One region of the Pseudomonas sp. FP453 genome, then DNA from elsewhere that is predicted to be linked to it. Evidence: riboswitches for the same ligand, from Rfam matches in the RefSeq annotation. Region 1 holds a riboswitch; each other region holds the start of a gene.
What was found. A riboswitch is a leader RNA that binds a small molecule or an ion and turns the genes downstream of it on or off. The one in region 1 is predicted to bind cobalamin.
Positions count from the first base shown of each region.

Region 2: it holds a riboswitch for cobalamin, as region 1 does, so the genes downstream of both, PSH87_RS12115 (CbtB-domain containing protein) here and PSH87_RS18855 (ABC transporter substrate-binding protein) in region 1, are expected to answer to the same signal.
Region 3: it holds a riboswitch for cobalamin, as region 1 does, so the genes downstream of both, cobO (cob(I)yrinic acid a,c-diamide adenosyltransferase) here and PSH87_RS18855 (ABC transporter substrate-binding protein) in region 1, are expected to answer to the same signal.

Region 1 is NZ_CP117435.1:4,160,620-4,170,430, reverse strand. Features, by position in the region: gene PSH87_RS18860 (iron ABC transporter permease) at 1-341, opposite strand, end outside; gene PSH87_RS18855 (ABC transporter substrate-binding protein) at 338-1,348, opposite strand; cobalamin riboswitch at 1,465-1,659, opposite strand; gene PSH87_RS18850 (aldehyde dehydrogenase family protein) at 1,940-3,322, opposite strand; gene PSH87_RS18845 (LysR family transcriptional regulator) at 3,426-4,298, shown strand; gene PSH87_RS18840 (hypothetical protein) at 4,404-4,613, opposite strand; gene PSH87_RS18835 (amino acid aminotransferase) at 4,713-5,909, opposite strand; gene uvrB (excinuclease ABC subunit UvrB) at 6,253-8,268, shown strand; gene PSH87_RS18825 (MDR family MFS transporter) at 8,389-9,811, opposite strand, start outside.
Region 2 is NZ_CP117435.1:2,691,019-2,700,829, reverse strand. Features, by position in the region: gene cobN (cobaltochelatase subunit CobN) at 1-2,307, opposite strand, end outside; gene cobW (cobalamin biosynthesis protein CobW) at 2,311-3,372, opposite strand; cobalamin riboswitch at 3,465-3,665, opposite strand; cobalamin riboswitch at 4,192-4,395, shown strand; gene PSH87_RS12115 (CbtB-domain containing protein) at 4,492-4,680, shown strand; gene PSH87_RS12110 (CbtA family protein) at 4,692-5,396, shown strand; gene PSH87_RS12105 (cobalamin biosynthesis protein) at 5,393-5,785, shown strand; gene cobM (precorrin-4 C(11)-methyltransferase) at 5,856-6,602, shown strand; gene nfuA (Fe-S biogenesis protein NfuA) at 6,823-7,407, opposite strand; gene PSH87_RS12090 (acyltransferase) at 7,467-8,492, opposite strand; gene PSH87_RS12085 (fatty acid cis/trans isomerase) at 8,580-9,811, opposite strand, start outside.
Region 3 is NZ_CP117435.1:4,434,942-4,444,752, reverse strand. Features, by position in the region: gene PSH87_RS20120 (C40 family peptidase) at 1-103, shown strand, start outside; gene PSH87_RS20115 (C40 family peptidase) at 247-783, shown strand; gene PSH87_RS20110 (sorbosone dehydrogenase family protein) at 918-2,231, opposite strand; cobalamin riboswitch at 2,331-2,567, shown strand; gene cobO (cob(I)yrinic acid a,c-diamide adenosyltransferase) at 2,646-3,257, shown strand; gene PSH87_RS20100 (cobyrinate a,c-diamide synthase) at 3,254-4,690, shown strand; gene bluB (5,6-dimethylbenzimidazole synthase) at 4,687-5,337, shown strand; partial or broken gene cbiB (adenosylcobinamide-phosphate synthase CbiB) at 5,334-6,243, shown strand; gene cobD (threonine-phosphate decarboxylase CobD) at 6,236-7,225, shown strand; gene PSH87_RS20080 (cobyric acid synthase) at 7,222-8,673, shown strand; gene cobU (bifunctional adenosylcobinamide kinase/adenosylcobinamide-phosphate guanylyltransferase) at 8,831-9,352, shown strand; gene cobT (nicotinate-nucleotide--dimethylbenzimidazole phosphoribosyltransferase) at 9,349-9,811, shown strand, end outside.

The sequences.
Region 1 (9,811 bases):
CCACCGCCCACGCCAATCAACGCCACCAATACCGCCCCGGTCGAGGCACCGGCACTGATGCCCAGCAGGTAGGGGTCGGCCAATGGGTTGCGCAGCAGCGACTGCAAGATCACCCCGCAGGTCGCCAGCCCGGCGCCGCACGCGGCGGCAACCAGGGCGCGGGTCAGGCGGTAGTTCCAGACCACGCCTTCGTCGATGGGGTCCAGCACGTAGCCGGCGCCCCACAGTTTATTGGCCAGCACCTGGAGCACGACCTGCGGCGAGATGGCGGTTTCGCCGATGGCCACGCCGGCGAGTACGGCGAGCAACAGCAGGGCCAGGGCGATCAGGGGACGGATCATTGCGGCAGGTCGTAGCCGTCGATGGCCGTGGCCAGTTGTTCCAGGCCATCGAACATGCGGATGCTGGCCTGCAACGCCAGGGCGTCGAGGATGATGATGCGGTTGTTTTTCACTGCGTCCATATTGCGCGTGACCGGGTCGCTGCGCAGGAAGGCGAGTTTCTTCTCGTGGTCGTCGGCGGGGTAGCGGCGACGGTCCATGCGGGCGATGACGAGGAAGGTCGGGTTGGCCTTGGCGATGGTTTCCCAGCCGACGGCGGGCCATTCTTCATCGGACTGCACCACGTTATGCAAACCGAGGGTTTGCAGCATGAATTCGGGGATGCCCTTGTGGCCGGCCACGTAGGGATCGCTGGCCATCTCGGCGCTGGAGAACCACACCAGCGCGCTGGCCTGCTTGAGGCCCTTGCTCTGCACGGTGGCGACGGACTTGGCCAGGCGTGCCTTGAGTTCGTCGTTCAGCTGTTGGCCGCGATCCTGGACGTCAAAAATCGCCGCCAGTTGGCTGATGCTTTTATAGATGGTGTCGATGCGAAACGGCTCCAGCCGCGTGCCGTCGGCGCCCACCAGGTTGTCCTTGCCTTCGCAGTCGGAGGGCAGCAGGTAGGTGGGGATTTTCAGTTCGTGAAACTGCTCGCGGGTGCCCACCACGCCCTGCGCGCCGACCACCCACTCCAGTTCGGCGGCCACCAGTTGCGGGCGCTTGGCGATCACCGCTTCGAAGCTCGGCTCGTTATTGGCCAGGCGCTCGATGCCGTTGTTCAGGGTCTTGAACTGCGGCAGTACGTTGTTGAACCACAGCGACGTGCCGACCACTTTCTCGCCCACGCCCAGGGCGTAGAGCATCTCGGTGGCGGCCTGGCCGATGGTCACGCTGCGTGCGGGGGCTTGTTGGAAGCTGAGGCTGCTGCCGCAGTTTTCCAGCGACAGCGGGTAGTGGGTCGGCGCGGCGTGGGCCAGGGCACAGAAACCCAGGCCGGTGAGCAGGGCGGTAACGCGTGGCAGCATGGGGCAATCTCCGTTGGGACCGTACAGTGGACTGGGGAGGTACGGTAGTGGAAATACACCCACGAACACGGCCGCCGGGGCCGCGCAAGGATGTCCTTCCCGGACACCCCGCCGGTTGGTGATAACGCTGGGCCGGCAGGTCTCCTGACTGGTGCGTCGTCGCCTCGCTCCGGCCTTCCCGGACAGCGTCCAGTGGCAGTGGGGAGCAGGCTCGGCACCTACAGTTGCGGGGGCAGTTCCGATTGGCGCGATGGGGCGCGCTGGGGATTCCCTGTTAGTCCCCTTCGGGAACCGGCGCGCCATGGTAGTCGATCGTGGTGCGAAGGGGGAGTTGCAACGGGGAAATCGCAGAACAAATGCGATCTCTGAGGGAACTGGCTTGTGTGGGAGCTGGCTTGCCTGCGATGGCGGCGGGTCAGCTTGCATCTCTTTAACTGACAGACCGCTATCGCAGGCAAGCCAGCTCCCACAGTTGGACTGTGTTGGTAGGGCTGACAGTGTTCGGACCCAGGTCTCACGGACACAGCCAATCCCTGTGGGAGCTGTCGAGCGCCAGCGAGGCTGCGAAGGCGGCGGCACTGGTTGCCTGGTTTATTTACGATCCAGCCACACAGTCTGCGCATTGCAGAACTCGCGCACGCCGAAGTGCGACAGCTCCCGGCCAAAGCCACTCTTCTTGATCCCGCCAAACGCGACCCGAGGGTCAGAGATGCTGAACGAGTTGACGAAGATCCCACCGGTTTCCAGGCGGTTGGCGATATCGCGGGCTTTCGCCGCATCGGTGGTGAAGATGCTCGCGGTGAGGCCAAACTCGCTGTCATTCGCCAGTGCAACGGCGTGGTCAGCGTCGCGGGCGGTGATGATCGAGGCGACGGGGCCGAACAGTTCCTGTTTGAACGAGGTCATCTGGTCGGTGACGTTGGCCAGTACGGTGGGCTCATAGTAGTTGCCTGCGCCTGGGACCTTATGGCCGCCCAGCAGCAGGGTCGCGCCTTCTTCCAGGGTGGCCTGGACCTGGCCGTGCAGCTCGTCGCGCAGGTCGAAGCGGGCCATCGGGCCGATGTAGGTGCTGGCGTCTGTCGGGTCGCCCATCACCAGCGCGCGGCTGGCTTCGAGGAACTTGGCGGTGAAGGCTTCTGCCACGCCGGCTTCGATGATCAGGCGCTTGGCGGCAGCGCAGACTTGGCCGCTGTTCTGGAAGCGGCCGATCAACGCAGCTTGTACGGCGGCGTCGAGGTCGGCGTCGTTGAGCACGATGAACGGGTCGGAGCCGCCCAGTTCCAGCACGCATTTTTTCAGCGCGGCACCGGCCTGGGAGCCGATGGCGATACCGGCGCGCACGCTGCCGGTGAGGGTGACGGCAGCGATGCGTGGGTCGGCGATGGCTTTGGACACACCGTCCGGAGTCACGTTGAGCACTTCGAACAAACCGTCAGCGAAGCCGGCCTTTTTGAAGGCTTGCAGGATCAGGTAGGCGCTGCCCATCACGTTGGGTGCGTGCTTGAGCACGTAGGTGTTGCCGGCGAGCATGGTCGGCACGGCGCCGCGCAGCACTTGCCAGACCGGGAAGTTCCACGGCATCACGGCGAGGATCGGGCCCAGCGGGCGGTATTCGATCTGGGCGCTGCCGTTGTCCACCAGGGTCGGCTCCGGCGCGAGCATGGCCGGGCCTTGGGCGGCGTACCACTCGCTGAGCTGGGCGCATTTTTCGATTTCGGCACGGGCCTGGGCGATGGGCTTGCCCATTTCCAGGGTGATCATCTGCGCCATGTCTTCGGCTTGCTCGCGCAGGGCGGCGGCCAGGGCCAGCAACAGCTCGGCGCGCTGGCTGACCGGCTGGCGGCGCCAGGTGCGGAAGGCGGTGGTGGAACGGTCGAGGGCGGCGTCCAGCTGCGACTCGCTTTCGTATGGGTAGCTGCCGACGGTTTCGCCGTTGGCCGGGTTGATCGAGAGGGCGTGGGTGGTCGCGTTCATGGCACCGTCCTGCTGAATGAGTAAGTGGGGTTCAGCCTACGGGGCTGGCTCTTTTCTGGAAACTGAATAATATTAAGCAATACGTTCACGATTGGAGAATGACTTGGACCTGGTGCAGCTGGAAATCTTCAAGGCCGTTGCCGAGCAAGGCAGCATCAGCGCCGCCGCGCAGTTGATTCATCGGGTGCCGTCGAACCTGACCACCCGTATCAAGCAACTGGAGCAGGACCTGGGCGTGGAGTTGTTTATCCGCGAGAAGAGCCGCCTGCGTCTGTCGCCAGCGGGCTGGAATTTCCTCGGCTATGCGCGGCGCATCCTCGACCTGGTGCAGGAAGCCCGCGCGACGGTGGCGGGGGAGGAGCCCCAGGGCGCGTTTGCCCTCGGCTCACTGGAAAGCACCGCGGCGGTGCGTATCCCGGCCTTGCTCGCGGCCTACAACCAGAAACACACCAAAGTCGAACTGGACCTGAGCACCGGGCCGTCGGGCACCATGATCGAAGGCGTGCTGTCGGGGCGCCTGGCGGCGGCGTTTGTCGATGGGCCGGTGTTGCATGCAACGCTGGAAGGCGTGGCGGTGTTTGAGGAAGAGATGGTGGTGATCGCGCCGCTGCATCACGCGCCCATCACCCGGGGCCAGGATGTGAATGGCGAGAACATCTACACCTTTCGCTCGAACTGCTCGTACCGGCACCACTTTGAGCGCTGGTTCTCCCAGGATGGCGCAGTGCCGGGCAAGATCTTCGAGATCGAGTCGTACCACGGCATGCTCGCCTGCGTCAGCGCCGGCGCGGGCTTGGCCCTGATGCCGCGCAGCATGCTGGAAAGCATGCCGGGGTTTGCGGCGGTGAGCGTGTGGCCGTTGATGGACAGCTTTCGGGTGTTGCACACCTGGCTGATCTGGCGGCGGGGGACGGTGTCGCAGAGCCTGAACAGCTTTGTGAAGCTGCTGGAAGAACGCGTTCTAGAGCCAACATAGATCAAGTGTGGGAGCTGGCTTGCCTGCGATGGCATCAACTGGGTGGACCTGATGTACCGAGTCGCCTGCATCGCAGGCAAGCCAGCTCCCACAGTTTGATCGGTGCTAGCCGCCGAATTGCAGGGTGCCCATGGCGAGCTTGGTCATCAGTGCTGTCGCACCCAGTTGCACCAGCCATAGAGCCAGGCCACCAAGGAACACACCCAGGGCCACCTGCAACACTAGGCTTTTCTGCCGCTTAACCTGCGGCGCGCGCGGCGTGTAGTCATCCAGCTCATCGCGGTCGGCACGCAGGTCCAGGTCGTCGTTTCTCATAAGGCTCTCACAGCAAAGGGGCGGGCAAGGTTCAGTCTAGGGGCTGGCGACAAAAAAGGGGAAGCCATTGGCTTCCCCTTCTGTGCAACGGTTACCGGCTTACAGCACCTGAACGATTGCCTTTGTGACCGCGTCGATGTTCGACTGGTTCAACGCCGCGACACAGATACGGCCCGTGTCGAGGGCGTAGATGCCGAACTCGTTGCGCAGGCGGGTGACCTGCTCAACGCTCAGGCCGGAGTAGGAAAACATCCCACGCTGGCGACCGACAAAGCTGAAGTCATGGCCCGGAGCAGCCTTGGCCAATTCCGACACCATTTGCTCACGCATGCCACGGATGCGCAGGCGCATTTCGGCCAGTTCGGCTTCCCACTGCGCGCGCAGCTCAGGGCTGTTCAGCACCGCAGCGACAATCGCCGCGCCGTGGGTCGGCGGGTTGGAGTAGTTGGTGCGGATCACGCGTTTGACCTGGGACAGGATGCGCGCGCTTTCTTCCTTGGACTCGCCGACGATGGACAGCGCGCCGACGCGTTCGCCGTACAGCGAGAACGACTTGGAGAACGAGCTGGACACAAAGAAGGTCAGGCCCGATTCAGCAAACAGGCGCACCGCGGCGGCGTCTTCGTGGATGCCGTCGCCAAAGCCCTGGTAGGCCATGTCGAGGAACGGCACGAGGTTCTTGGCCTTGACCACGTCCAGCACGTTCTGCCAGTCGGCCGGGCTCAGGTCGACGCCGGTCGGGTTGTGGCAGCAGGCGTGCAGCACCACGATGGATTGTGGCGGCAGGGCGTTGAGGTCTTCGAGCAGGCCGGCACGGTTGACGTCGTGGGTGGCGGCGTCGTAGTAGCGGTAGTTCTGCACCGGGAAGCCGGCGGTTTCGAACAGCGCGCGGTGGTTTTCCCAGCTTGGGTCGCTGATCGCTACGACGGCGTCTGGCAGCAGTTGCTTGAGGAAGTCAGCGCCGATTTTCAGTGCGCCGGTGCCGCCAACCGCTTGCACGGTGGTGACGCGGCCAGCGGTCAGCAGCGGCGATTCAGCGCCAAACAGCAGGGTTTGCACGGCCTTGTCGTAGGCCGCGATGCCGTCGATTGGCAAGTAGCCACGGGCGGCGTGTTGCGCCACGCGAATGGCTTCCGCTTCGGCAACGGCACGCAAGAGTGGAATCTTCCCCTCCTCGTTGCAGTAAACGCCTACGCCAAGGTTGACCTTGGTGGTTCGTGTATCGGCGTTGAATGCTTCGTTGAGGCCCAGGATAGGATCGCGTGGTGCCATTTCGACAGCGGAGAACAGGCTCATTTTTGCGGCAGCTCTATGGGGGAAAGGAGGGACGTGTCGCGCTCCAGCCGAATGCACTAGAGCGGTGCACAAACGGGGAGCTAGTATAGAGGCCATCACCGCCTGAGGCGACAACCGAAACGGCTTTTCGGCCAAGTTTTTCGGTTTATTTGCTGACCGTTAGTCTTATTGCAACATTGACCGTTCAGGGCGTGTAGGACGATTGCCTTGAAACCCGTCACATTCGCCACCACTTCTACGGCTATCATGGTTTTTTCCTGCTGCCCGCTCTGAATCTTCGCGGGGAGCGGTCTTTTTCGTTCCCGACGGGTTTACAGTCTGGGGTGATTTCAAGAGGTACGTTATGTCGGATTTCCAACTCGTCACCCGCTTTGAACCCGCCGGCGACCAACCCGAGGCGATTCGCCTGATGGTCGAGGGCATCGAGGCCGGCCTGGCCCACCAGACGCTGCTCGGGGTGACCGGTTCGGGCAAGACCTTCAGCATTGCCAACGTGATCGCCCAGGTTAACCGGCCCACCTTGGTGCTGGCGCCGAACAAGACCCTGGCTGCGCAGTTGTATGGCGAGTTCAAGTCGTTCTTCCCGAACAACGCCGTCGAGTACTTCGTTTCCTACTACGACTACTACCAGCCCGAAGCCTATGTGCCGTCCTCCGATACCTTTATCGAGAAGGATGCGTCGATCAACGACCACATCGAGCAGATGCGGCTGTCGGCGACCAAGGCGCTGCTGGAGCGCAAGGACGCGATCATCGTCACCACGGTGTCGTGCATCTACGGCCTGGGCAGCCCGGAAAGCTATCTGAAGATGGTGCTGCACGTGGATCGCGGCGACAAACTCGACCAGCGCGAAGTGCTGCGCCGCCTGGCGGATTTGCAATACACCCGCAATGACATGGACTTTGCCCGCGCCACCTTCCGCGTGCGCGGCGATGTGATCGACGTGTACCCGGCCGAATCCGATCTGGAAGCGATTCGCATCGAGCTGTTTGACGATGAAGTCGAGAGCCTGTCGGCCTTCGACCCGTTGACCGGCGAGGTGATCCGCAAGCTGCCGCGCTTCACCTTCTATCCGAAAAGCCACTACGTCACCCCGCGCGAAACCTTGATGGACGCCGTCGAGCACATCAAGGTGGAACTGGCCGAGCGCCTGGAATACCTGCGTTCCAACAACAAGCTGGTGGAAGCCCAGCGCCTGGAGCAGCGCACCCGTTTCGACCTGGAGATGATCCTGGAGCTGGGTTACTGCAACGGCATCGAAAACTACTCGCGCTACCTCTCGGGCCGCGAATCGGGTGCGCCGCCGCCGACTTTGTATGACTACCTGCCGGCCGACGCATTGTTGGTGATCGACGAATCCCACGTCAGCGTGCCGCAGGTCGGCGCGATGTATAAGGGCGACCGCTCGCGTAAAGAGACGCTGGTGGAATATGGCTTCCGCCTGCCGTCGGCGCTGGACAACCGGCCGATGCGTTTCGACGAATGGGAAAGCATCAGCCCGCAGACCATCTTTGTCTCCGCCACGCCGGGCAACTACGAGGCCGAGCATGCCGGCCGGGTGATCGAGCAGTTGGTGCGCCCGACCGGCCTGGTGGACCCGCAGATCGAAATCCGTCCGGCGCTGACCCAGGTCGACGATCTGCTCTCCGAAATCAACAAGCGCGTGGCCCTGGAGGAGCGGGTGCTGGTCACCACGCTGACCAAGCGCATGTCCGAAGACTTGACCGACTACCTGGCCGATCACGGCGTGCGCGTGCGCTACCTGCACTCGGACATCGACACCGTGGAGCGCGTGGAAATCATCCGCGACCTGCGCCTGGGCACCTTTGATGTGCTGGTGGGGATCAACCTGCTGCGGGAAGGTTTGGATATGCCGGAAGTGTCGCTGGTGGCGATCCTCGATGCCGACAAGGAAGGTTTCTTGCGCTCCGAGCGCTCGCTGATCCAGACCATCGGCCGCGCGGCGCGTAACCTCAATGGCCGGGCGATTCTCTACGCCGACCGCATCACCGGCTCCATGGAGCGCGCGATTGGCGAGACCGAGCGCCGTCGCGACAAGCAGATTGCCTTTAACCTGGCCAACGGCATTACGCCCAAGGGCGTGTTCAAGGATGTCGCCGACATCATGGAAGGCGCCGTCGTGCCGGGCTCGCGTAGCAAGAAGCGCAAGGGCATGGCCAAGGCCGCCGAGGAAAGCGCCAAGTACGAAAGCGAACTGCGCTCGCCGAGTGAGATCACCAAGCGCATTCGCCAGTTGGAAGAGAAGATGTACCAGTTGGCGCGGGATCTGGAGTTTGAGGCGGCGGCGCAGACGCGGGATGAGATTGGCAAGTTGCGGGAGCGGCTGCTGGCTGTTTGATTTGTAGTGACTGGGCTGGCCTCATCGCGGGCAAGCCCGCTCCCACAGTTGACCGTGTTCTAACTTTGAAATGCAGTCAAATGTGGGAGCTGGCTTGCCTGCGATGGAGGCAACTCGGTCTCAATGACTCTCCCCAGCCTTCAACCCCGCCGGCAACGCCTTGGTCAACAACACCGCAACCATGCTGATCCCCAACGCCAACCCGACAAAGTGAAACGCATCGTTGTAGGCCATGATCTGCGCCTGCTGGTGCGCTATCTCACTGAGCTTGCCCAGCGCCGCCGTGTCGCTGCCGAACGTCTGCGCCAACGTCGCCAAGCGCTCCGCCACCTGCGGGTTGGTCGGCACCAGTGCCTCGCGTAAATAATCGAAGTAGGTCTTGGTCCGCGCATCCAGCAAGGTCGCCAGCAGCGCAATGCCGATGGCGCCGCCAAGGTTACGCAGGATATTGAACAGGCTCGACGCCGAACCCGCGTCCTGGGGCAGGATGTAGGCGGTGGCGATCAACGAGATGGTGACCATGATCAGCGGCTGCCCAAGGGCGCGGATGATCTGGATCTGGTTGAACTGGCTGCCGGCGAAGTCGGGGTTGAGCACCCCCGAGGAAAAACTCGCCAGGCCGAACAGGCCGAATCCCACGGTGCATAGCCATTTCGGCGACACGTATTTCATCAGCTTGGGCACCAGCGGGATCAGAAACAGCTGGGGCACGCCCATCCACATGATCACTTCGCCGATCTGCAGCGCGTTGTAGTTCTGGATCTGCGCCAGGTACAGCGGCAACAGGTAGATCGAGCCGTACAGGCCCACGCCCATGCCCAGGCTGGCGATGCTCGACAGGCCGAAATTGCGGTTGGCGAGGATGCCCAGGTTGATCAGCGGGTTGGGCTTGGAGAGCTGCACGATGACAAAGGTGATCAGGCTGAGCAGGGCGATGCTGCCGAGGCTGACGATCAGGCTGGATTCGAGCCAGTCCTTGCGGTGGCCTTCTTCGAGGAACACCTGCAAGCAGCCAAGGCCCACCGCGAGGGTGACGATGCCCAGGTAGTCGGTGCTTTTCAGCAGGTCCCAGTTCGACGCCTTTTTCTCCAGGCCGTAGAGCAGCCCGGCGATCATCAGCAGGCCCGGCGGCACGTTGATGTAGAAGATGTACTCCCAGCCCCAGTTCTCGGTGAGCCAGCCGCCGATGGTCGGGCCGATGGAGGGGGCGAAGGTGGCCGTCATGGCGAACATCGCCATGCCTTTGGCGCGGTGGTGTTCGGGCAGCTTGATCAGGGTGAGGGTGAACGCCAGCGGGATCAGCGCGCCGCCGGTGAAGCCTTGCAGGGCGCGGAACACGATCATGCTTTCCAGGCTCCAGGCCATGGAGCACATCAGCGAGGCGATCAGGAACCCCACCGACACCCACACCGCCAGCCGCCGCGCCGAGAGCAGCTGCACCAGCCAGGCGGTGAGGGGGATCATGATGATTTCGGCGACAAGGTAGGAGGTGGAAATCCACGAGCCTTCTTCCAGGGTGGCTGACAGCGCGCCCTGGATGTCC
Region 2 (9,811 bases), 1.5 Mb from region 1:
GGCGGTGCGCCACAACTGCGGATCGATGTTTTGCAACACCTGCGGACGGCGGCCGGTCCAGGGTTCGGCGAGGGCGCAATCCAACGGATCGAAACCCAGCTCGAACGCCTTGGCCAATACCCGCAGCACACTCGATTGCGCGCCACGCCCGTCGCCACGGGGGATGCGCAACAACGCCAGTAATGTGTCGATGCGCAAACGGCCCTCGGGCGACTCGCCGAAGATATGCAGGCCGTCGCGGATCTGCGACTCCTTCAAGTCACACAGGTAGGTGTCGAGGCGCGGCAGCCAGATGGCGGCGTCGGCATCGTTGTCCAGCTCAAGCTCCTGGTCGATACGGGTTTCGCGCACCAGCTTGAGAATGTCTTTTTGCAGCTCAAGTGCGCGGCGCGGGTCCAGTAACTGCGCTTCGTAATATTCGTCGGCCAACAACTCCAGGTCGCGCAATGGGCCGTAGGTTTCGGCACGGGTCAGCGGCGGCATCAGGTGGTCGATGATCACCGCCTGGGTCCGCCGCTTGGCCTGGGCGCCCTCGCCGGGGTCGTTGACGATAAACGGGTAGATATTCGGCAATGGCCCCAGCAGCGCGTCGGGCCAGCAGTGCTGTGACAGGCCGACACCCTTGCCCGGCAGCCACTCCAGGTTGCCGTGCTTGCCGACGTGGATCACGCCGTGGGCGCCGTAGGTGTGACGCAGCCAGAAATAGAACGCCAGGTAGGCGTGGGGCGGCACCAGGTCCGGGTCGTGATACACCGCGCTGGCGTCCACCTGGTAACCCCGCGCCGGCTGGATGCCGACGAAGGTCAGGCCCAGGCGCAGGCCGGCGATCATCATGCGACCGTCGCGGCACATCGGGTCGTTATGGGGCGTGCCCCAGCGCGCCAATACCGCCTGCTGGTTGGCTTCAGGCAACCTTTTGAACATCGCCTCGTAGTCGTCAAGCCCCAGGCTTTGATGGCACGGGCGCAGATCGAGGCTGTCGAGGTCGTTGGTCACGCCGCCGAGCAAGTCATGGATCAGCGCCGTGCCGCTCGGTGGCAAGTCGGCAGGCAGCGGATACCCTTCGGCCTGCAGCGCACGTAGGATATTCAGCGCCGCAGCCGGTGTGTCCAGCCCCACGCCGTTGCCGATCCGGCCATCGCGGGTCGGGTAGTTGGCGAGGATCAGCGCGACGCGTTTTTCACTGTTGGGCACCCGCGCCAATTCGACCCAACGCCGCGCCAGCTCGGCGACAAAATCCATGCGTTCGGGCGCCGCGCGATAACACACAACGTCCGACTGGCTGCGCTCGCTGCGCCAGGCCAGGTCCTTGAAGCTGATTGGCCGGCTGATGATGCGCCCGTCCAGCTCGGGCAAAGCGATATGCATCGCCAGGTCCCGCGGGCCGAGGCCTTGTTCGCTGGCCTGCCAGCCCGGCTCGTTGTCTTGGGCGCAAATCGCCTGGATCACCGGGATATTGCGGCGAAACGGCCGCAAGTGCGGTGCTTCAGGGCTGGATTGGGCAAAGCCGGTGGTGTTCAGGATCACCGTCGCGCCCACCTCATCCAGCAGGTCCTCGACCACCGTCAGGCAGCCAGGCTCTTTCAAACTGGCCACCGCCATCGGCAGCGGATTAAGGCCCGCCGCCTGCAAGCGCTGGCAGAACACATCGATAAAACCGGTATTGGCCGCCTGCAAATGGGAGCGGTAGAACAGCACCGCCGCCACTGGCCATTCGGCGTGCCAGTCCGCCTGCCAGTCATTCAGGCGGGCGTTGGCTTTGTGCGGGTGATAAATCGCCGTGCGCGGCAAGGTTTGCGGCTCGGCCCAGGCGTAGTCGCGGCCCAGGTAGGTACTGGCCAGGCAGCGATAGAAATCCAGCGCATTACCCAGGCCACCCTGGCGCAGGAAGTGCCACAGGCGGTCGCGTTCTGGCACACCGACGGTGCTCAGGCTGCTGAGTTCCGGGTCCGGGCGATCATCCCCCGGCACCAGGATCAGTTGCACGCCGCGCTCGGCCAATTCCACCAGACGCTCGATGCCGTAACGCCAATAGCCGATGCCGCCATGCAACGAGATCAGGATGACCTTGGCATGGCGCAGCACTTCATCGACGTACAGGTCGACCGACGCGTGGTTCTGCACCTGCATCGGGTTGGCCAGACGCAGGCTCGGGTAGTCGTCGGGCAACTGCTGGGCCGCTTCGGCCAGCAGTGCCAGGCTGGAATCACCGCTGCACAGGATCACCAGTTCAGCGGGGGTTTGGCCAAGGTCGGCAATATTGTCGTCCGAGACGAAACCACCGGGCTGGGTCCTGAGCAGGTGCATGGGTTAAACGCTGAGGGCAGCGCGCAATTGCGCTTCGAGGCCCGCCGCGTCGAGGTCCTGACCGATCAGCACCAGACGGGTGATGCGTGCTTCGTCGGCCGCCCAGGCGCGGTCGAAATGCTTGTCGAAACGCGTGCCCACGCCCTGGATCAGCAGGCGCATCGGCTTGTTCGGGATCGCGGCGAAACCTTTGACGCGCAGGATGCCGTGTTGCACCACCAGTTGGGTCAGGGCGTCGAGCAGCAGGGCTTCGTCGGCTTGCGGCAGGTCGATGGAGATCGAATCGAAGGCGTCGTGATCGTGATCGTCTTCACCTTCGTGGTGGTGATCGTGATGGCTGTGGCGACCGTCGATGTGCTCCTCGGAGCCGGCGCCAAGGCCGATCAGCACGTCCAGCGGCAGGCGACCGCTGCTGGCCTCGATGATCTTGACCGCAGGCGGCAGCTCTTCGGCGACTTCCAGGCGTACGCGGGCCAGGTCTTCGGCGCTGATCAGGTCGGATTTGTTGAGGATCACCAGGTCGGCGCTGGCCAGTTGGTCGGCGAACAGCTCGTGCAGTGGCGATTCGTGGTCCAGGTTCGGGTCGAGTTTGCGCTGGGCGTCGACTTGGTCCGGGAATGCGGCGAAGGTGCCGGCGGCCACGGCCGGGCTGTCGACCACGGTGATCACCGCGTCAACCGTGCAGGCGCTGCGGATTTCCGGCCACTGGAAGGCTTGTACCAGCGGTTTTGGCAGGGCCAGGCCGGAGGTTTCGATGAGGATGTGGTCGAGGTCGCCGCGACGGGCGACCAATTCGCGCATCACCGGGAAGAACTCTTCCTGCACGGTGCAGCACAGGCAGCCGTTGGCCAGCTCATACACGCGGCCGTTGGCTTCTTCCTCGGTGCAACCGATGGAGCACTGCTTGAGGATTTCACCGTCAATGCCCAACTCGCCGAATTCGTTGACGATCACGGCGATGCGTCGGCCCTGGGCGTTGTCGAGCATATGGCGCAGCAAGGTGGTCTTGCCCGAGCCGAGGAAGCCGGTAACGATGGTGACGGGGAGTTTGGCCAGTGTTTTCATCGGATGCCCTTGGGGGCGGGCATACGGGACGATAGGCCCTGCGACGGTGCGCAGCAGCGGATTTCGTCACCGGATCACCCCGCCCGGTTGAATTGAAAAATCGGTTGCGAGGCAGGTCTCCTGGCTTGGGGCTTGCCGGTCTTGCGACCGGCGCTGATTGCGCCTTCCCGCCGGTTTGGCAGTGGCGTGGCAGTCAGATGAACCCTTTACAGTTGCGGGGGCAGCCGCGGCTTGGACCGCGTTCCCTTCTTAGCTTCGGCCTAGGCTGAAGAACCTCGAGGGTGCAAGGCTACGCAGTGCTTGGGGGATGGTCAATGATGGGGTTGGGTTGGTTTGGCTTGTGTACATATCCGTTGCTGCGGTAACGGCGGCTCAGGGTTCCGCCCTTACGGCGGGTCACTTTTGGAAAAGAGCCCCAAAAGTAACCAAAAGGGCTCTTGCCCCAACACTCGGCACCTCGCCTAGGCTCGGTGTGCCCGTAATCCGACATGGATTTGGGGGGGCGCCTAAGATCAAAATCAAAAGCAAAAGCGAGGCGGCCTAGTAGCCGACCTGATCGATGAAGCGTACGCGTTCCCCTGTGGGAGCTGGCTTGCCTGCGATGGCATCAACTGGGTGTGCCTGATGTACCGAGGTGTCTGCATCGCAGGCAAGCCAGCTCCCACAGTTGCCAGTTCCCACAGTTGTTACTTTGGGGCTTTTCCAAAGTGACCCGCCGTAAGGGCGGACCCCAAGTGGCCGTTACCTAAAAAACGGATATGTACACCACCAAAGCCAAAACCCACATCCCAATTGACTCCCCTCCCACCCCCATGCTCTCCTACACATCTTGTTTCGGGTGCCCTGCAAAGGGTGAAACGGGAAACCGGTGCGTCATAGCGATATGACCAGTCCGGTGCTGCCCCCGCAACGGTAAGCGAGCGAAACGTCATATCCACTGTGCCAGACAGCATGGGAAGGCGACGTTTTCAGGCATTGAGCCCCTCGCAAGCCCGGAGACCGGCCCGAAAAAATCAGATAACAAACCCGCGGTGGGCGGGCGCTGTTCAGAACCCTGCGTGCCTGGCTCGCGGGGTTTTCATGCGCTCGCTTCACCCTGACACCTGAAAGGGACGCGCCATGTCGATCATCAGCAGCACCTCGCACTCCACCAGCAGCACCTCTACCCTGAGCCAACGCCTGACCGCCGCCATCGGTGCGTCGATCCTCGGCGCGTGCCTGGTGTATTTCGCCGGTTTCTCCCATATCGAGGCCGTGCATAACGCCGCCCACGATACCCGCCACAGCGCCGCGTTCCCGTGCCACTGAGACCTGCCGACATGATCAAGCGTATTGCGCAAACCGCAGGTTTCACCGGCCTTGCGGCCGCCCTGCTGCTGACCCTGCTGCAAAGCTTCTGGGTCGCCCCGCTGATTTTGCAGGCGGAAACCTTTGAAAAAGCCCCGGCCGCCACCGAAGTGGCGCATGAACACGCCGCGGGGGCTGCCGCCCATACCCATGACGCCGAAGCCTGGGAGCCGGAAGACGGCTGGCAGCGCGTGCTGTCCACCACGGGTGGCAACCTGGTGGTCGCCGTCGGCTTTGCGCTGATGCTGGCCGGCCTGTACACCCTGCGTGCACCGACCCGCACGGCCCAGGGGCTGCTGTGGGGGCTGGCCGGTTATGCAACCTTCGTGCTGGCGCCGACCCTGGGCCTGCCACCTGAGTTGCCAGGCACGGCGGCCGCTGATCTCGCGCTGCGCCAGACCTGGTGGATCGGTACCGCCGCGTCCACCGCAGCCGGTATCGCGCTGATCGTATTCGGGCGCAACTGGCTGCTCAAGGCACTAGGCGCAGCGATCCTGGCAGTGCCCCATGTGATTGGCGCACCACAACCGGAAGTGCATTCGATGCTCGCACCGGAAGCCCTGGAAGCGCAGTTCAAGATCGCTTCGCAGCTGACCAACGTCGCCTTCTGGCTGGCTTTGGGCCTGATCAGCGCCTGGCTGTTCCGCCGCAACCGCAGCGATCAATACTCGGCATGACCCTGGTAGTCGGCCTGGGTTGCCAGCGGGGTTGTGAGGTTCAGACCCTGCTGGGCCTGCTTGACTCCGCCCTCGCCGAGGGCGGTATCGAGCGTCACCGCATCACCGCGTTGGCGAGTATCGACCGCAAAAGCGATGAGCCCGGATTGCTGGCCCTGGCCGCAGCGTTGAAGCTACCCCTGCACTGTTTCACCGCGCCGCAGTTGGCAATATATGCCGACCGCTTGAGCCACAAATCCGTCGTCGCCTTCACCCATACCGGTTGTTACGGCATTGCCGAAAGCGCCGCGCTGGCCGTGGCAGAACACCTCGCCGGCAGCCCTGCCCGCCTGCTGATCACCCGCCAAAAAACCACCCAGGCGACCTTTGCCTTGGCGTGCGCTGACTAAAAACCCGATAATTGCCCTTCTCGATCATGAGCAATCTTCATGCTCGCCCGCTTTTCAACAGGAATCTCCCATGACCGTCTACTTCATCGGCGCAGGCCCCGGCGACCCGGAATTGATCACCGTCAAAGGCCAGCGGCTGATCCGCAGTTGCCCGGTGATCATCTATGCGGGCTCGCTGGTACCTGCGGCGGTACTGGCAGGCCATCAGGCGGAAACCCTGGTCAACAGCGCCGAACTGCACCTGGAACAGATCATCGATTTGATCAAGGCGGCCCATGCAAACGGCCAGGATGTGGCACGCGTGCACTCCGGCGATCCGAGCCTGTACGGGGCGATTGGCGAGCAGATCCGTCATTTGCGCGAGTTGGGCATCCCCTTTCAGATCATCCCCGGCGTAACGGCCGTTGCCGCCTGCGCGGCGCTGCTGGAGGCAGAACTGACCCTGCCGGATATCGCCCAGAGCGTGATCCTGACCCGCTATGCCGACAAAACCAGCATGCCGGCCGGTGAGGATTTTGCCAGCCTGGCCCGCCACGGCACGACCATGGCGATTCACCTCGGGGTCAACCATCTGGAAAAAATCGTTGCCGAACTGCTGCCGCACTATGGCGCCGATTGCCCGATTGCCGTGGTGCATCGGGCGACGTGGCCGGATCAGGATTGGGCGGTTGGCACGTTGAGCGATATTGCCGAGAAGGTAGCGGCCAAGGGGTTTCGGCGCACGGCGTTGATCGTGGTGGGCAGGGTGTTGGCCAGTGACAGCTTCAGTGAATCGTCGCTGTACCGGGCAGGCCACGCGCACCTTTACCGCCCCTGAGCCTATCCAGAGATCAATGCAAAACCCTGTGGGAGCCGGGCTTGCCCGCGATGGCGGTGTGCCAGGCAGTACATGTGTCTGCTGATGCACCGCTATCGCAGGCAAGCCAGCTCCCACAGTTGATCTTCTTCGTTAGGTAGATAGCGCAAGACATTGAAAAATAAACATAAAAAAACGGCGCTCACGGGGCGCCGTTTTTTCTTCGCAGTGAACGCCTTACTCAGTAGTAGGCGTTTTCTTTCTGCGTGTGGTCGGTCACGTCACGCACACCCTTGAGCTCCGGAATACGCTCCAGCAGGGTGCGCTCGATGCCTTCGCGCAGGGTCACGTCCGCCTGGCCGCAGCCCTGGCAGCCGCCGCCGAACTTGAGCACGGCAATGCCGTCGTCCACGACGTCGATCAGGCTGACCTGGCCGCCGTGGCTGGCCAAACCTGGGTTGATCTCGGTTTGCAGGTAGTAGTTGATGCGCTCGTTCACCGGGCTGTCGGCGTTGACGTTTGGCACCTTGGCGTTGGGCGCCTTGATGGTCAACTGGCCGCCCATGCGATCGGTGGCGTAGTCAACCACAGCGTCATCCAGGAAGGCTTCGCTGAAGGCGTCGATGTAGGCGGTGAAGCTTTTCAGCCCCAGCGCGGTGTCTTCAGGTTTCTCTTCCCCCGGCTTGCAGTAGGCAATGCACGTCTCGGCGTACTGGGTGCCAGGCTGGGTGATAAAGACGCGGATGCCGATACCCGGGGTGTTCTGCTTGGACAGCAGGTCAGCCAGGTAATCGTGGGCGGCGTCGGTAATGGTTATGGCAGTCATGGAAACTCCTCACAGGCTTGCCGGCAGTTTACGCCAAAATATTACGCAGGTACAAAGTCCTAGTATTTTTGTCGGGAAAGGGCAGTCGACTCATCGACACCCAGCCAGCGTTGGAACCCGCGATACGTGCGTTTCTCCAACCACTCGTAGCTCAAAAATGCGCCAAACGCCGTCACCAGGAGGCAAAACGGCAGGACCGCATAGGGATCTATGCCCGTGCGCTCAACGACCCACCGACCAGCGCACAACACCAGCACGTGGATCAAATACACTGAATAGGAGCAGTCCCCGAGCCGCTTCAAAAAGCGCAAATCCTTGAAGTAAGGCTCCAGCGTCACGCAACTGATGACCAATAACGCGCTTGGCACTCCCCACTCCAACGCACGCGGCACATTCGCTCCATGCCAAATCGCCACCAGTGCAACGACGATGCCCAACAAAGGCAACCATGCCTTGGCCCGACACAGGCCGCGCCGATACAGCATGCCAATCCCAATGCCCATCAGAAACTCAAAGACCATGTCATTGCTGTAGAACCCGTCAGCAAAGTCCAGGGCGGGGGCAACGATGTAACACACGAGATACAGCAGCGCTGCCACCACCCCCAATCGATAGGCCCCACGCACCAGCAAGGCACAGGCGAACAGCAGATAGAACAACATCTCGAAGTTCAGGGTCCAGCCCACATCCAGCAGCGGATAGACGCCAAAACCCGCGGGATTTTCGGCCGGGATAAACAGCATCGACAAGAGCATGTGACCCGGTTCGAATCGAACCTCTGGAATCAGCGAAGGCACCGCCACCGCCAGAAAGGCCATGAGCAGGGTATAGAACCAATACGCCGGGGCGATCCGTGCCACGCGCATGAGCATGAAACGCCAAGGTGTCAGCGCCTTGTCGGCGGTGGCGAGAAAAATCACCAGGCCGCTGATGACAAAGAATACATCCACCCCGATGCCGCCTTTGTCGGCGAACAGGTAGGCCAGCGGGTTATCGACCTCAAAATTGAAGAACACCTGGGTAAAGTGATGCCCCACCACCACCCACGCCGCCAAGGCCCGAAGCGCCTGCACTGAAATCAACATCATCGGCTTACCTTTTCCAAGTCCCGCGAGGTAGATATCCGACTGCTTCAGCGCCCGCTTCGAGAGATGACCGGATCACGTGCACCGTTATAGGTTCTCGTAGCGGTTCATGTCCAACACACCCTCTTCCACCGGCGTGGTTTCGCGAATGTACTGCGATAAATCGTGGAAGTACTGCCAGAACAACGGATGACTGCGGCGTACGCCCCAGCGATCGACAATTTTCTCAAAGCGCTTGGCATCCTTGGCCCGTTCCATTTCAGCGACAAACTCGGGCACATCCTGCGCCGGGATGTTGAACATGAAGTTCGGGTAGCTGCTCAGCACCCCAGGATAGATGGTCACCGTGTCCAGGCCCGGCTGATAGCGATAGGCCTCACCCAGCAGGAAGGCGACGTTACTGTGGGCGCGGTTGCGCAGCATGCTGTAGACCACACGCTTGCCGCTGGCGGTTTCGACCCGCAGCATGGTCGCTTCGGGCAGTTGGTCGATGACCTTGAGGCCCGCTGCCGGACGCGACGTCAGGCGGCTCAGCGCTTGTTCGGCGTCTTGCAAGGCCGGGTCGATGCCATCACGCGAACAAAAGGCGCCCGCGCAACGGTTGATCGGGTCCGGGCTGGCGTCGAGGTCGCCGTAACGGGCCAGCAACTGGTTGGCAAAGTCGCGCTTCGGGTCCTTGGCGTCCAGGTGCAGGCCAGTGGGCTTGTCGTCGTCAATGGCTTCGTAGTCCAGCCATAGCTTGAGTTTGCCGCTGTTCTGGTACCAGTCATCGAGGAAGTCATCGCGGGAATTCGCCGGCATCAGCCGCAGGAAATTCTGCTCGGCGCCGTTGCGGATCAGGTCGAAATACAGCCGCGTCTGGGCCTGGTGCGAAACGTTGCCGAACACGTCGAAATTCACCGCCAACTGATAATAGGTGCGCTCCAGCAGCGGGTAGTCGAACAGCCACATCGTTTGCGGGACTTCGCCGATCAAGCCCTTGTTCACCGAGGCGCTGTCGAAGTGGCGGAAGATGCTCAGCAACGCGTTGTCGTTACCGGCCCACAGGCTTGACCAGCTGGGCGGCGGCACATCGGCATAGCTGTCGCGGCGCAGGGCCTCATATTCGTTGCGCTTGTCACGGTAGGCCAGCCACAGGCTCAGCACACTGCCCACATCGTCGTTCTGCCCCGGCATGGCCAGCAAGGGCGTGGCCTGGCCGCGATAGCGCGCATCGGTGATGTACAGGTCGTGGTCGGGGTCCTGGAACAGGGTCCAGAAGTTGTCGCGGATCACATCCGTGGCGATCTGCCCACGGCACACCGGCCCGCGAATGAACG
Region 3 (9,811 bases), 270 kb from region 1:
TGTTCGCGTCGACAACCTGGGCGACAGCTACTGGAGCAAAACCTTCATCGAAGCCAAGCGCGCACTCGCCATGGCCCCGACCACGGTTACCGCTAGCAAGTAAACTTAAAGTGATACTTGAAGTTTGACGTGTAAGCGCTAGAATCCCTGGACATTGTTGTAATCCGTACGCGCGAGCTTGCTTGCGCGTTCTGGTTTTCAGCGTTCGGCAGCGAAAGCCGCATCCAGACCAGGATTGTTCTGCACATGTCGACCTCGGCCCGCCTGATCCTCATTGTCTGCGCCGCGCTGCTCAGCGCCTGCGCCAGCCGTCCACCGCCTGCACCCGTCGCGGTGAAGCCCAAGCCGGTGTTCAACTACGCCACCCAGAATTTCTCGCCGGCTGCCGAAGACGTGCTCTTTCGCGCGCTGGGCCTGGTCGGCACGCCTTATCGTTGGGGCGGCAACACGCCGGATTCGGGCTTTGATTGCAGCGGCCTGATCGGCTTTGTGTTTCGCGACGCCGCCGGCATCTCCTTGCCGCGTACTACCCGTGAACTGATCGTGATGCGGGCGCAGGATGTCAGTGAGCAGAACCTGCAAACCGGTGATCTGTTGTTCTTCGCTACAGGCGGCGGTTCGCAGGTCAGCCATGCCGGGATCTACGTGGGCGAGGGCCGCTTCGTACACGCGCCGCAAACCGGCGGTACGGTGAAGCTGGACACCTTGTCCAAGGCGTATTGGCAGAATGCTTATCTGAGTGCCAAGCGCGTGTTGCCAGGGAATCTGGCGCGTAATCCCTGAATTGAATGCAGAGCTAACTGTGGGAGCGGGCTTGCCCGCGATTGCGGTGTGTCAGTCATGCATCAGTTGACTGACACTCCCTCATCGCGGGCAAGCCCGCTCCCACATTGGATTTGTGTTGGTCTGAAGCCTACCTACTTAGCCGCCGACACCCGCCACACCTTATTCCCCACATCATCCGCCACCAACACCCCGCCTTGCTGATCAACCACCACACCCACCGGCCGGCCCATGGCTTTCTCGTCCTTGTCGAGGAACCCGGTCAGCACATCCACCGGCTGCCCCTTGGGCTGGCCAGCCTCGAACGGCACGAAGATCACCTTGTAGCCACTGTGGGGCTTGCGGTTCCACGAGCCATGCTGGCCGATGAAAGCGCCATCAGTGAACGGCGCTGGCAGTTTGCTGCCCTCGGCAAACGTCAGGCCCAGCGAGGCGGTGTGTGGGCCCACGGCGTAGTCCGGCGCAATCGCCTTGGCCACCAGGTCGAGGTTTTGCGGGTTGACCCGCACATCCACATGCTGCCCGTAGTAGCTGAATGGCCAGCCATAGAAGGCGCCATCCTGCACCGAGGTGATGTAGTCCGGCACCAGGTCGCTGCCGATCTCATCGCGTTCGTTCACCGCCGTCCACAGCTTGCCGCTTTGCGGTTCCCAGGCCATGCCGTTGGGGTTGCGCAGGCCCGAGGCGAAGATGCGGTGCTGGCCGCTGGCGCGGTCCACTTCCCAGATCGCCGCCCGGCCTTCTTCTGCCTGCAGGCCGTTTTCACCGACGTTGCTGTTGGAGCCAACGCTCACATACAGCTTGCTGCCGTCCTTGCTCGCCACCACGTTTTTGGTCCAGTGGTGGTTGATGCTGCCGCCGGGGAGGTCGACGACCTTGGTCCCGGCGTCCTTGATCGTGGTTTCACCCGGCTGGTAGGGGAAGCGCAGCAGCTTGTCCGAGTCGGCTACATACAGGTCATTGCCCACCAGGGCCATGCCGAACGGCGAATTGAGATTGGCCAGAAACACCGTGCGGGTCTCGGCGATGCCATCGTGGTCGGCGTCGCGCAGCAGCGTGATGCGGTTCGGGCTAGGCACGCCAGCACCGGCTCGGCCCATGACCTTTTCCATCACCCAGCCGCGAATGCCCTTTGAATCATCGGGTTTGGGCGGCGCATTGGTTTCTGCCACCAGCACGTCGCCATTGGGTAGCACATACAGCCAGCGCGGGTGGTCCAGTCCTTCGGCAAACGCCGCCACCTGAGTCCCGGCAGCCGCGGTGGGTTTCGCGCCCTCAGGCCAGCCGATGGCCGGCGCGATGTTGACCGTGGGGATCAGGGTCTTGTTCGGCTCCGGGAGCTTGGGGGAAGGCCCGGTGCCGTCAGACACTTGCAGGGTCGAACTTTCACCGCAGGCGACGAGGGCGCCTGCGCACATGATCAGTAGGGCAAGTCGGGTCTTGTGCATGTTTTTCTCCTGGATACCTGTAAGGGTAGAGGCGCGCGGCGGTCCGATGGTTCAAGTGCGCAGCCGGCTTTAATTGACGCTCCACCCCCAACCCTCTACCCTTCGCGACTTGTTCCAGGTGCTCTGTGACCCATGGGTCGACGGAGTGAAACAGGGAAGCCGGTGAGCGAGCGCACTTGTCCACAGTGTTGCCGCAATTCCGGCGCTGCCCCCGCAACGGTAAATGAGTCAAGACCCTGCTTTTGCCACTGTATCGCCCCGCGATATGGGAAGGCGCAGTGTCGGCAAGCGCGCCACTCATGAGCCCGGAGACCGGCCTGCAACATCCAACAGCATCACGGTGGGCGATGCTTGGCTGTCTGTTTTTTCTTTTTCCTGCCCGCCGTTTTTGTCCAGCCCCAACGGAGAGCTGCCATGACCGATTCCCCCGACCGCGACGAACGCCACCTGGCGCGCATGCTGCGCAAAAAAGCCGTGATCGACGAGCGCATCGCCAATTCCCCCAACGAGTGCGGCCTGCTGCTGGTGCTGACCGGCAACGGCAAAGGCAAAAGCAGTTCCGCGTTCGGCATGCTCGCCCGCGCCATGGGCCACGGTATGCAGTGCGGTGTGGTGCAGTTCATCAAGGGGCGTAACAGCACCGGCGAAGAGCTGTTCTTCCGCCGTTTCCCCGAGCAAGTGCGCTTCCACGTCATGGGCGAAGGCTTCACCTGGGAAACCCAGGACCGCCAGCGCGACATCGCCGCCGCCGAAGCCGCGTGGGAAGTTTCCCGCGAACTGCTGCAAGACCCGTCCATTGGCCTTGTCGTCCTCGATGAACTGAATATTGCCCTCAAGCACGGCTACCTCGACCTCGACCAAGTGCTCAGCGACCTGCAAGCGCGCCCGCCGATGCAGCACGTGGTGGTCACCGGCCGTGGCGCCAAGCCTGAGCTGATTGAAATGGGCGACACCGTCACCGAAATGGGCATGCTCAAGCACGCGTTCCAGGCCGGTATCAAGGCACAGAAGGGCGTCGAACTTTGAATCAGCCCCGTCATTGCCCGGCCGTATTGATCGCCGCACCGGCGTCCGGCCAGGGCAAAACCACCGTCACCGCTGCGCTCGCCCGTTTGCACCGCAACCTGGGGCGCAAGGTGCGCGTGTTCAAATGCGGGCCGGACTTTCTCGACCCGATGATCCACGAGCGCGCCAGCGGTGCGCCGGTGTATCAGTTGGACATGTGGATGGTGGGCGAGCAGGAAAGTCGCCGCCTGTTGTGGGAAGCTGCTGGCGAGGCCGACCTGATCCTCATCGAAGGCGTCATGGGCCTGTTCGACGGCACTCCGTCCAGCGCTGACCTGGCCCGCCACTTCGGCGTGCCGGTACTCGGCGTGATCGACGGCACCGCCATGGCCCAGACGTTTGGCGCATTGGCCCTGGGCCTGGCGCGTTATCAGCCGGACCTGCCGTTCGCCGGCGTGCTGGCCAACCGCGTCGGCACCCTGCGCCATGCGCAACTGCTCGAAGGCAGCCTCACCGAAGGCCTGCGCTGGTACGGCGCCTTGTCCCGCGAGACCGGCATCGAATTGCCAAGCCGTCACCTGGGCCTGGTGCAAGCCAGCGAACTGAATGACCTCGACGTACGCCTCGACGCCGCCGCCCAAGCCTTGGGCAGCAGCTGCGAAGTCGCCTTGCCGCCGCCAGTGACCTTCGCTGCGCCGGAAGTGATCGCCGCCGAGCCGCTGCTCGACGGTGTGCGCATCGCCGTGGCCCGCGACGAAGCCTTCGCCTTTACCTACGGCGCCAGCCTCGACCTGTTGCGGGCGATGGGCGCCGAGTTGCACTTCTTCTCGCCGATCCATGATCGTGAATTGCCTGACGTAGACAGTCTCTATCTGCCGGGCGGCTACCCGGAATTGCATCACCAGGCGTTGTCGGAAAACACCGCGATGCTCGACGCAATCCGCGCCCACCACGCCGCCGGCAAACCGTTGCTCGCCGAGTGCGGCGGCATGTTGTACCTGCTGGACTCGCTGACTGATGTGGATGGCAATCGCGCTGAACTGCTCGGTCTGCTGCAGGGTGATGCGGTGATGCAGAAGAAATTGGCCGCCCTGGCCCTGCAAAATGTCGAGTTGCCGGAAGGTGTACTGCGTGGGCATACCTATCACCACTCCCTGACCAGCACCGACTGCACGCCGATTGCCCGTGGCGTGAGCCCCAATGGCGGGCGGGGTGCCGAGGCGGTTTACCGACAGGGGCGGATGACGGCTTCCTACGTGCACTTTTACTTTCCGTCGAATCCGGCGGCGGTGGCTGCATTGTTTGCGCCAGACCGGGAGGGCGCCATCGCAGGCAAGCCAGCTCCCACATCGACCGCGTCCGCCGATCCAAATAAGGGAGGCAAGCCAGCCCCCACCTCGACAGTGTTCGCAGATCCAAATGTGGGAGCGGGCTTGCCCGCGATAGGGCCATGACCGACAACGCCTTCCCCCAAGCCGACCGCGACGCCGTCTACCGCGCCATCGCCGAACGCCGCGACATGCGCCACTTCACCGGCGGCACGGTGGCCCCCGAACTGCTGCACCGCCTGCTCCAGGCCGCCCACCAGGCGCCCAGTGTCGGCCTGATGCAACCCTGGCGCTTCATCCGCATCAGCGACCGCCACCTGCGTGGGCAAATTCAGCAACTGGTGGAAGAAGAACGCATCCGCACCGCCGAAGCGTTGGGCGAACGCTCCGACGACTTCATGAAGCTCAAGGTCGAAGGCATCCACGATTGCGCCGAAGTCCTGGTGGCAGCCTTGATGGATGACCGCGAACGCCACATCTTCGGCCGCCGCACCTTGCCGGAAATGGACATGGCCTCGCTGTCCTGCGCGATCCAGAACCTGTGGCTGGCCGCCCGCGTCGAAGGGCTGGGCATGGGCTGGGTCTCGCTGTTCGAGCCCCAGGCCCTGGCCGATCTGCTGGGCCTGCCCTCCGGCGCCAAACCCCTGGCCGTGCTGTGCCTGGGCCCGGTGGCCGAGTTCTATCCGGCACCGATGTTGCAACTCGAAGGCTGGACCGAACCACGGCCGCTGAGTGACATGTTGTATGAAAATGTGTGGGGAGTGAGTCAATGAGTGTGGCCTTGCTGTGTGTCGCCGCCGTCGCGCTGGATGCGCTGCTGGGCGAGCCCAAGCGCTGGCATCCGCTGGTGGCGTTCGGCAATTTCGCCGGGCGCATCGAGCAACGTTTCAACACCGGTGGCCGTGGCTGGCGCAGCCATGGCGTGACCGCGTGGTTTATCGCCGTGGTGCCGCTGACCGTGCTGGCCACCGCGTTGTCGTGGGCGCCGTATATCGGCTGGGTCCTGGAGATCCTCGCGCTGTACTGCGCCCTTGGCATGCGCAGCCTGGGCGAACACGTGATCCCGGTGGCCCAGGCCCTGCGCAGCGACGACCTGGACGAAGCGCGCCAACGCGTGAGTTACCTGGTGAGCCGGCAGACCAGCGAGCTGGACCGAACCGAAGTGGCCCGCGCCGGCCACCGAATCGGTGCTGGAGAACGGCAGCGATGCGGTGTTCGCCGCACTGTTCTGGTTTGTGGTGGCCGGCGTGCCGGGCGTGGTGCTTTATCGCCTGAGCAACACCCTGGATGCCATGTGGGGCTATCGCAACGAACGCTTCGAGCGTTTCGGCTGGGCCGCGGCCAAGATCGACGACGTGCTCAACTATATTCCTGCGCGCCTGGTGGCACTGACCTACGCGCTGCTGGGCAAAACCCGCCTGGCGCTGCAGTGCTGGCGCACCCAGGGCCCGACCTGGGACAGCCCCAACGCTGGCCCGGTGATGGCGGCGGGGGCGGGCGCCCTGGGTGTCGAACTGGGCGGTGCCGCGATCTATCACGGCGAAGTCCACCAGCGTCCGCAGCTTGGCGAAGGCCCGGCAGCGGATGCGGATTCCATCGACCGCGGCTGGCAGCTGGTGCAGCGCGGCGTCTGGTTGTGGCTGCTGATTCTCTGCGCGGGGGCGCAATTCTATGCTTGAACACGGTGGCCGGCTGCGCAAGGCGGCGATTCAGTACGGGATTGCCGAGGCCGACTGGCTCGATCTGTCCAGCGGCCTTGCGCCGTGGCCCTGGCCGATCCCGGAGATTCCGCTGCGCGCCTGGGCGCGCTTGCCCGAGACCGACGACGGCCTGGAACGCGCCGCCAGCGAGTACTACGGCGCCGCGCATGTATTGCCGGTGCCCGGTTCCCAGGCCGCGATCCAGTTGCTGCCGCGCTTGCGCCGGGCGGGCAAGGTCGGCGTGCTGTCGCCGTGCTATGCCGAACACGCCGAAGCCTGGCGCCGCGCCGGTTATGTGGTGCGCGAAGTGCTGGAGCAGGAAGTCGATTTCTTCCTCGACGGCCTCGACGTGTTGGTGGTGGTCAACCCGAACAACCCCACCGGCCTGAGCCTGACCCCGGAGCGCCTGCTGGATTGGCACGCGCGCCTGGCGCAACGCGGCGGCTGGTTGGTGGTGGATGAAGCGTTCATGGACATCACCCCGCACCTGAGCCTGGCCAGCCAGGCCCACCAGGTCGGGCTGATCGTACTGCGCTCGTTCGGCAAGTTCTTCGGCCTCGCCGGAGTACGCCTGGGCTTCGTGCTGGCCGAGCGCAAGTTGCTCAAGCTGCTCGCCGAACAGGTCGGGCCGTGGGCGGTCAGCGGGCCGACCCGCGTGCTCGGCCAGGAATGCCTGCTCGACGTGGCCGGGCACGCGCGCCAGCGCAAGCGCTGCGTCGACGCCGGCGAGCGGCTGTTTGCCGTGCTTGAGCGCCACGGCTTGCAACCCCAGGGCGGTTGCGCCTTGTTCCAATGGCTGATTACCCCGCACGCCGAGCGCCTGCACGAATTCATGGCCCAGCGCGGCATCCTGCTGCGCCTGTTTGTGCATGACAGCAGCCTGCGCTTTGGCCTGCCCGACACCGAGGCCGACTGGCAGCGCCTCGACGCAGCACTGATCGCCTACAAGGACGCTTCATGAGTACGCTGATGGTGCAAGGCACCACCTCCGATGCCGGCAAAAGCACGCTGGTGACCGCACTCTGCCGCTGGCTGATACGCCAGGGCGTGGCCGTGGCGCCGTTCAAGCCGCAGAACATGGCCCTCAACAGCGCCGTGACCGCCGAAGGCGGCGAAATCGGCCGCGCCCAGGCCGTGCAGGCCCAGGCCGCCAACCTTGCACCGCACACCGACATGAACCCGGTGCTGCTCAAGCCCAACAGCGACACCGGCTCCCAGGTCATCATCCACGGTCGCGCCGTGACCAGCATGAATGCCGTGGCCTATCACGACTACAAAGCCATCGCCATGCAGGCGGTACTGGCCTCACACGCACGCTTGAGCCAAGCCTACCCAGTGGTGATGGTCGAAGGCGCAGGCTCTCCGGCGGAGATCAACCTGCGCGCCAATGACATCGCCAACATGGGCTTCGCCGAAGCGGTGGATTGCCCGGTGCTGCTGATCGCCGATATCAATCGCGGCGGCGTGTTTGCCCATCTGGTCGGCACCCTGGAATTGCTGTCGCCGACTGAGCAGGCGCGGGTCAAAGGCTTCATCATCAACCGTTTTCGCGGCGATATTGCGCTGCTACAGCCCGGCCTGGATTGGCTGGAGGCGCGCACCGGCAAACCGGTGGTGGGCGTGCTGCCCTACGTGATGGACCTGCACCTTGAGGCTGAAGACGGCATCGACCGCCGCCAGATCGACAAGGCCGCCCAGGTGCTGAAAGTGGTGGTGCCGGTGTTGCCGCGCATCAGTAACCACACGGATTTCGACCCGCTGCGCCTGCATCCCCAGGTGGATTTGCAGTTCGTCGGCCCAGGCCAGCCGATTCCGTCGGCCGACCTGATCATCCTGCCCGGCTCGAAAAGCGTGCGCAGCGACCTGGCCTACCTGCGTGCCAATGGCTGGGACAGCGCCTTGGCGCGGCACTTGCGCTATGGCGGCAAGGTGCTGGGGATTTGCGGTGGTTTGCAGATGCTGGGCGAACAGGTGCACGACCCGCTCGGTTTGGAAGGGCCGGCAGGTTCCAGTGATGGCCTGGGCTTGTTGGCCTTCAGCACGACGCTGGAGGAAGAGAAACAGCTGCGCAATGTGCGTGGGCGGTTGCTGCTGGAAGATGCCGAGGTCAGTGGTTATGAGATCCACGCTGGCGTGACCACCGGGAATGCCCTGTCGCTTGCCGCTGTCATGCTGGACGACGGCCGCCGTGACGGTGCGCAAAGTGCGGACGGACAAATCCTCGGCACTTACCTGCATGGCTTGTTCGAGACGCCGGCAGCGTGCGGCGCCTTGCTGCGCTGGGCAGGGTTGCAGGATGTGCAGGAGGTGGATTACCACGCGCTGCGCGAGCGTGATATCGAGCGCTTGGCGGACTTGGTGGAGAACCATCTGGATACCGAATTGCTGCGCAAGCTATGCGGGATCTGACGGTGCGCACACGGTCCCCTTGTGGGAGCTGGCTTGCCTGCGATGGCATCAACCGGGATCAACTGAGACACCGCGGTGCCTGCATCGCAGGCAAGCCAGCTCCCACAGTTGACCGAGTTTGGCTTGAGTCTCCGGTCGTGAATAAAGGTATGACTTTATGCTGCAACTGATCCTCGGCGGCGCCCGTTCCGGCAAGAGCCGCCTCGCCGAAAAGCTCGCCAGCGACAGCGCGCTGCCGGTCATCTATATCGCCACCAGCCAACCCCTGGACGGCGAGATGAACGAGCGTGTGGCCCTGCATCGCCAGCGCCGCCCCGAGCACTGGGGCCTGATCGAAGAGCCCATCGAACTGGCTCGCGTGCTGCGGGAAAACGCCGCCGCCGACGTCTGCCTGCTAGTGGACTGCCTGACCCTGTGGCTGACCAACCTGCTGATGCTCGAAGACCCGCAGCACTTGGCCTGCGAGCGCGATCAACTGCTGGAAACCCTGGCCACGCTGCCGGGTGAAATCATTTTTGTCAGCAACGAGACCGGAATGGGTGTCGTGCCGCTGGGCGAATTGACTCGCCGCTATGTGGATGAAGCCGGTTGGCTGCATCAAGCCTTGGCCGAGCGTTGTCAGCGTGTTGTCCTGACGGTCGCCGGCCTGCCCCTGACTTTGAAAGGACCTGCGTTATGACTGACACCTGGTGGCTCAACCCTTGTAAGGCAATTGACGCAAATGCGTACGAACAGGCCCTGGCACGCCAGCAGCAACTGACCAAGCCGGCCGGTTCCCTCGGCCAGTTGGAGGCGTTGGCGGTGCAGTTGGCGGGTTTGCAAGGCCAGGTCAAACCCTCGGTGGAGCAACTGTGGATTGCAATCTTTGCTGGCGACCACGGTGTGGTGGCAGAGGGCGTGTCGGCGTTCCCGCAGGAAGTGACCGGGCAGATGCTGCATAACTTTGTCAGCGGTGGCGCAGCGATCAGCGTGTTGGCGCGGCAGTTGAACGCGCAATTGGAAGTGGTCGATCTGGGCACCGTGACGCCGACGCTGGACTTGCCTGGGGTGCGTCACCTGAATATCGGCGCGGGCACCGCCAACTTCGTCAACGGCCCGGCGATGACTGAAGCTCAGGGGCGCCTGGCCCTGCAAGCCG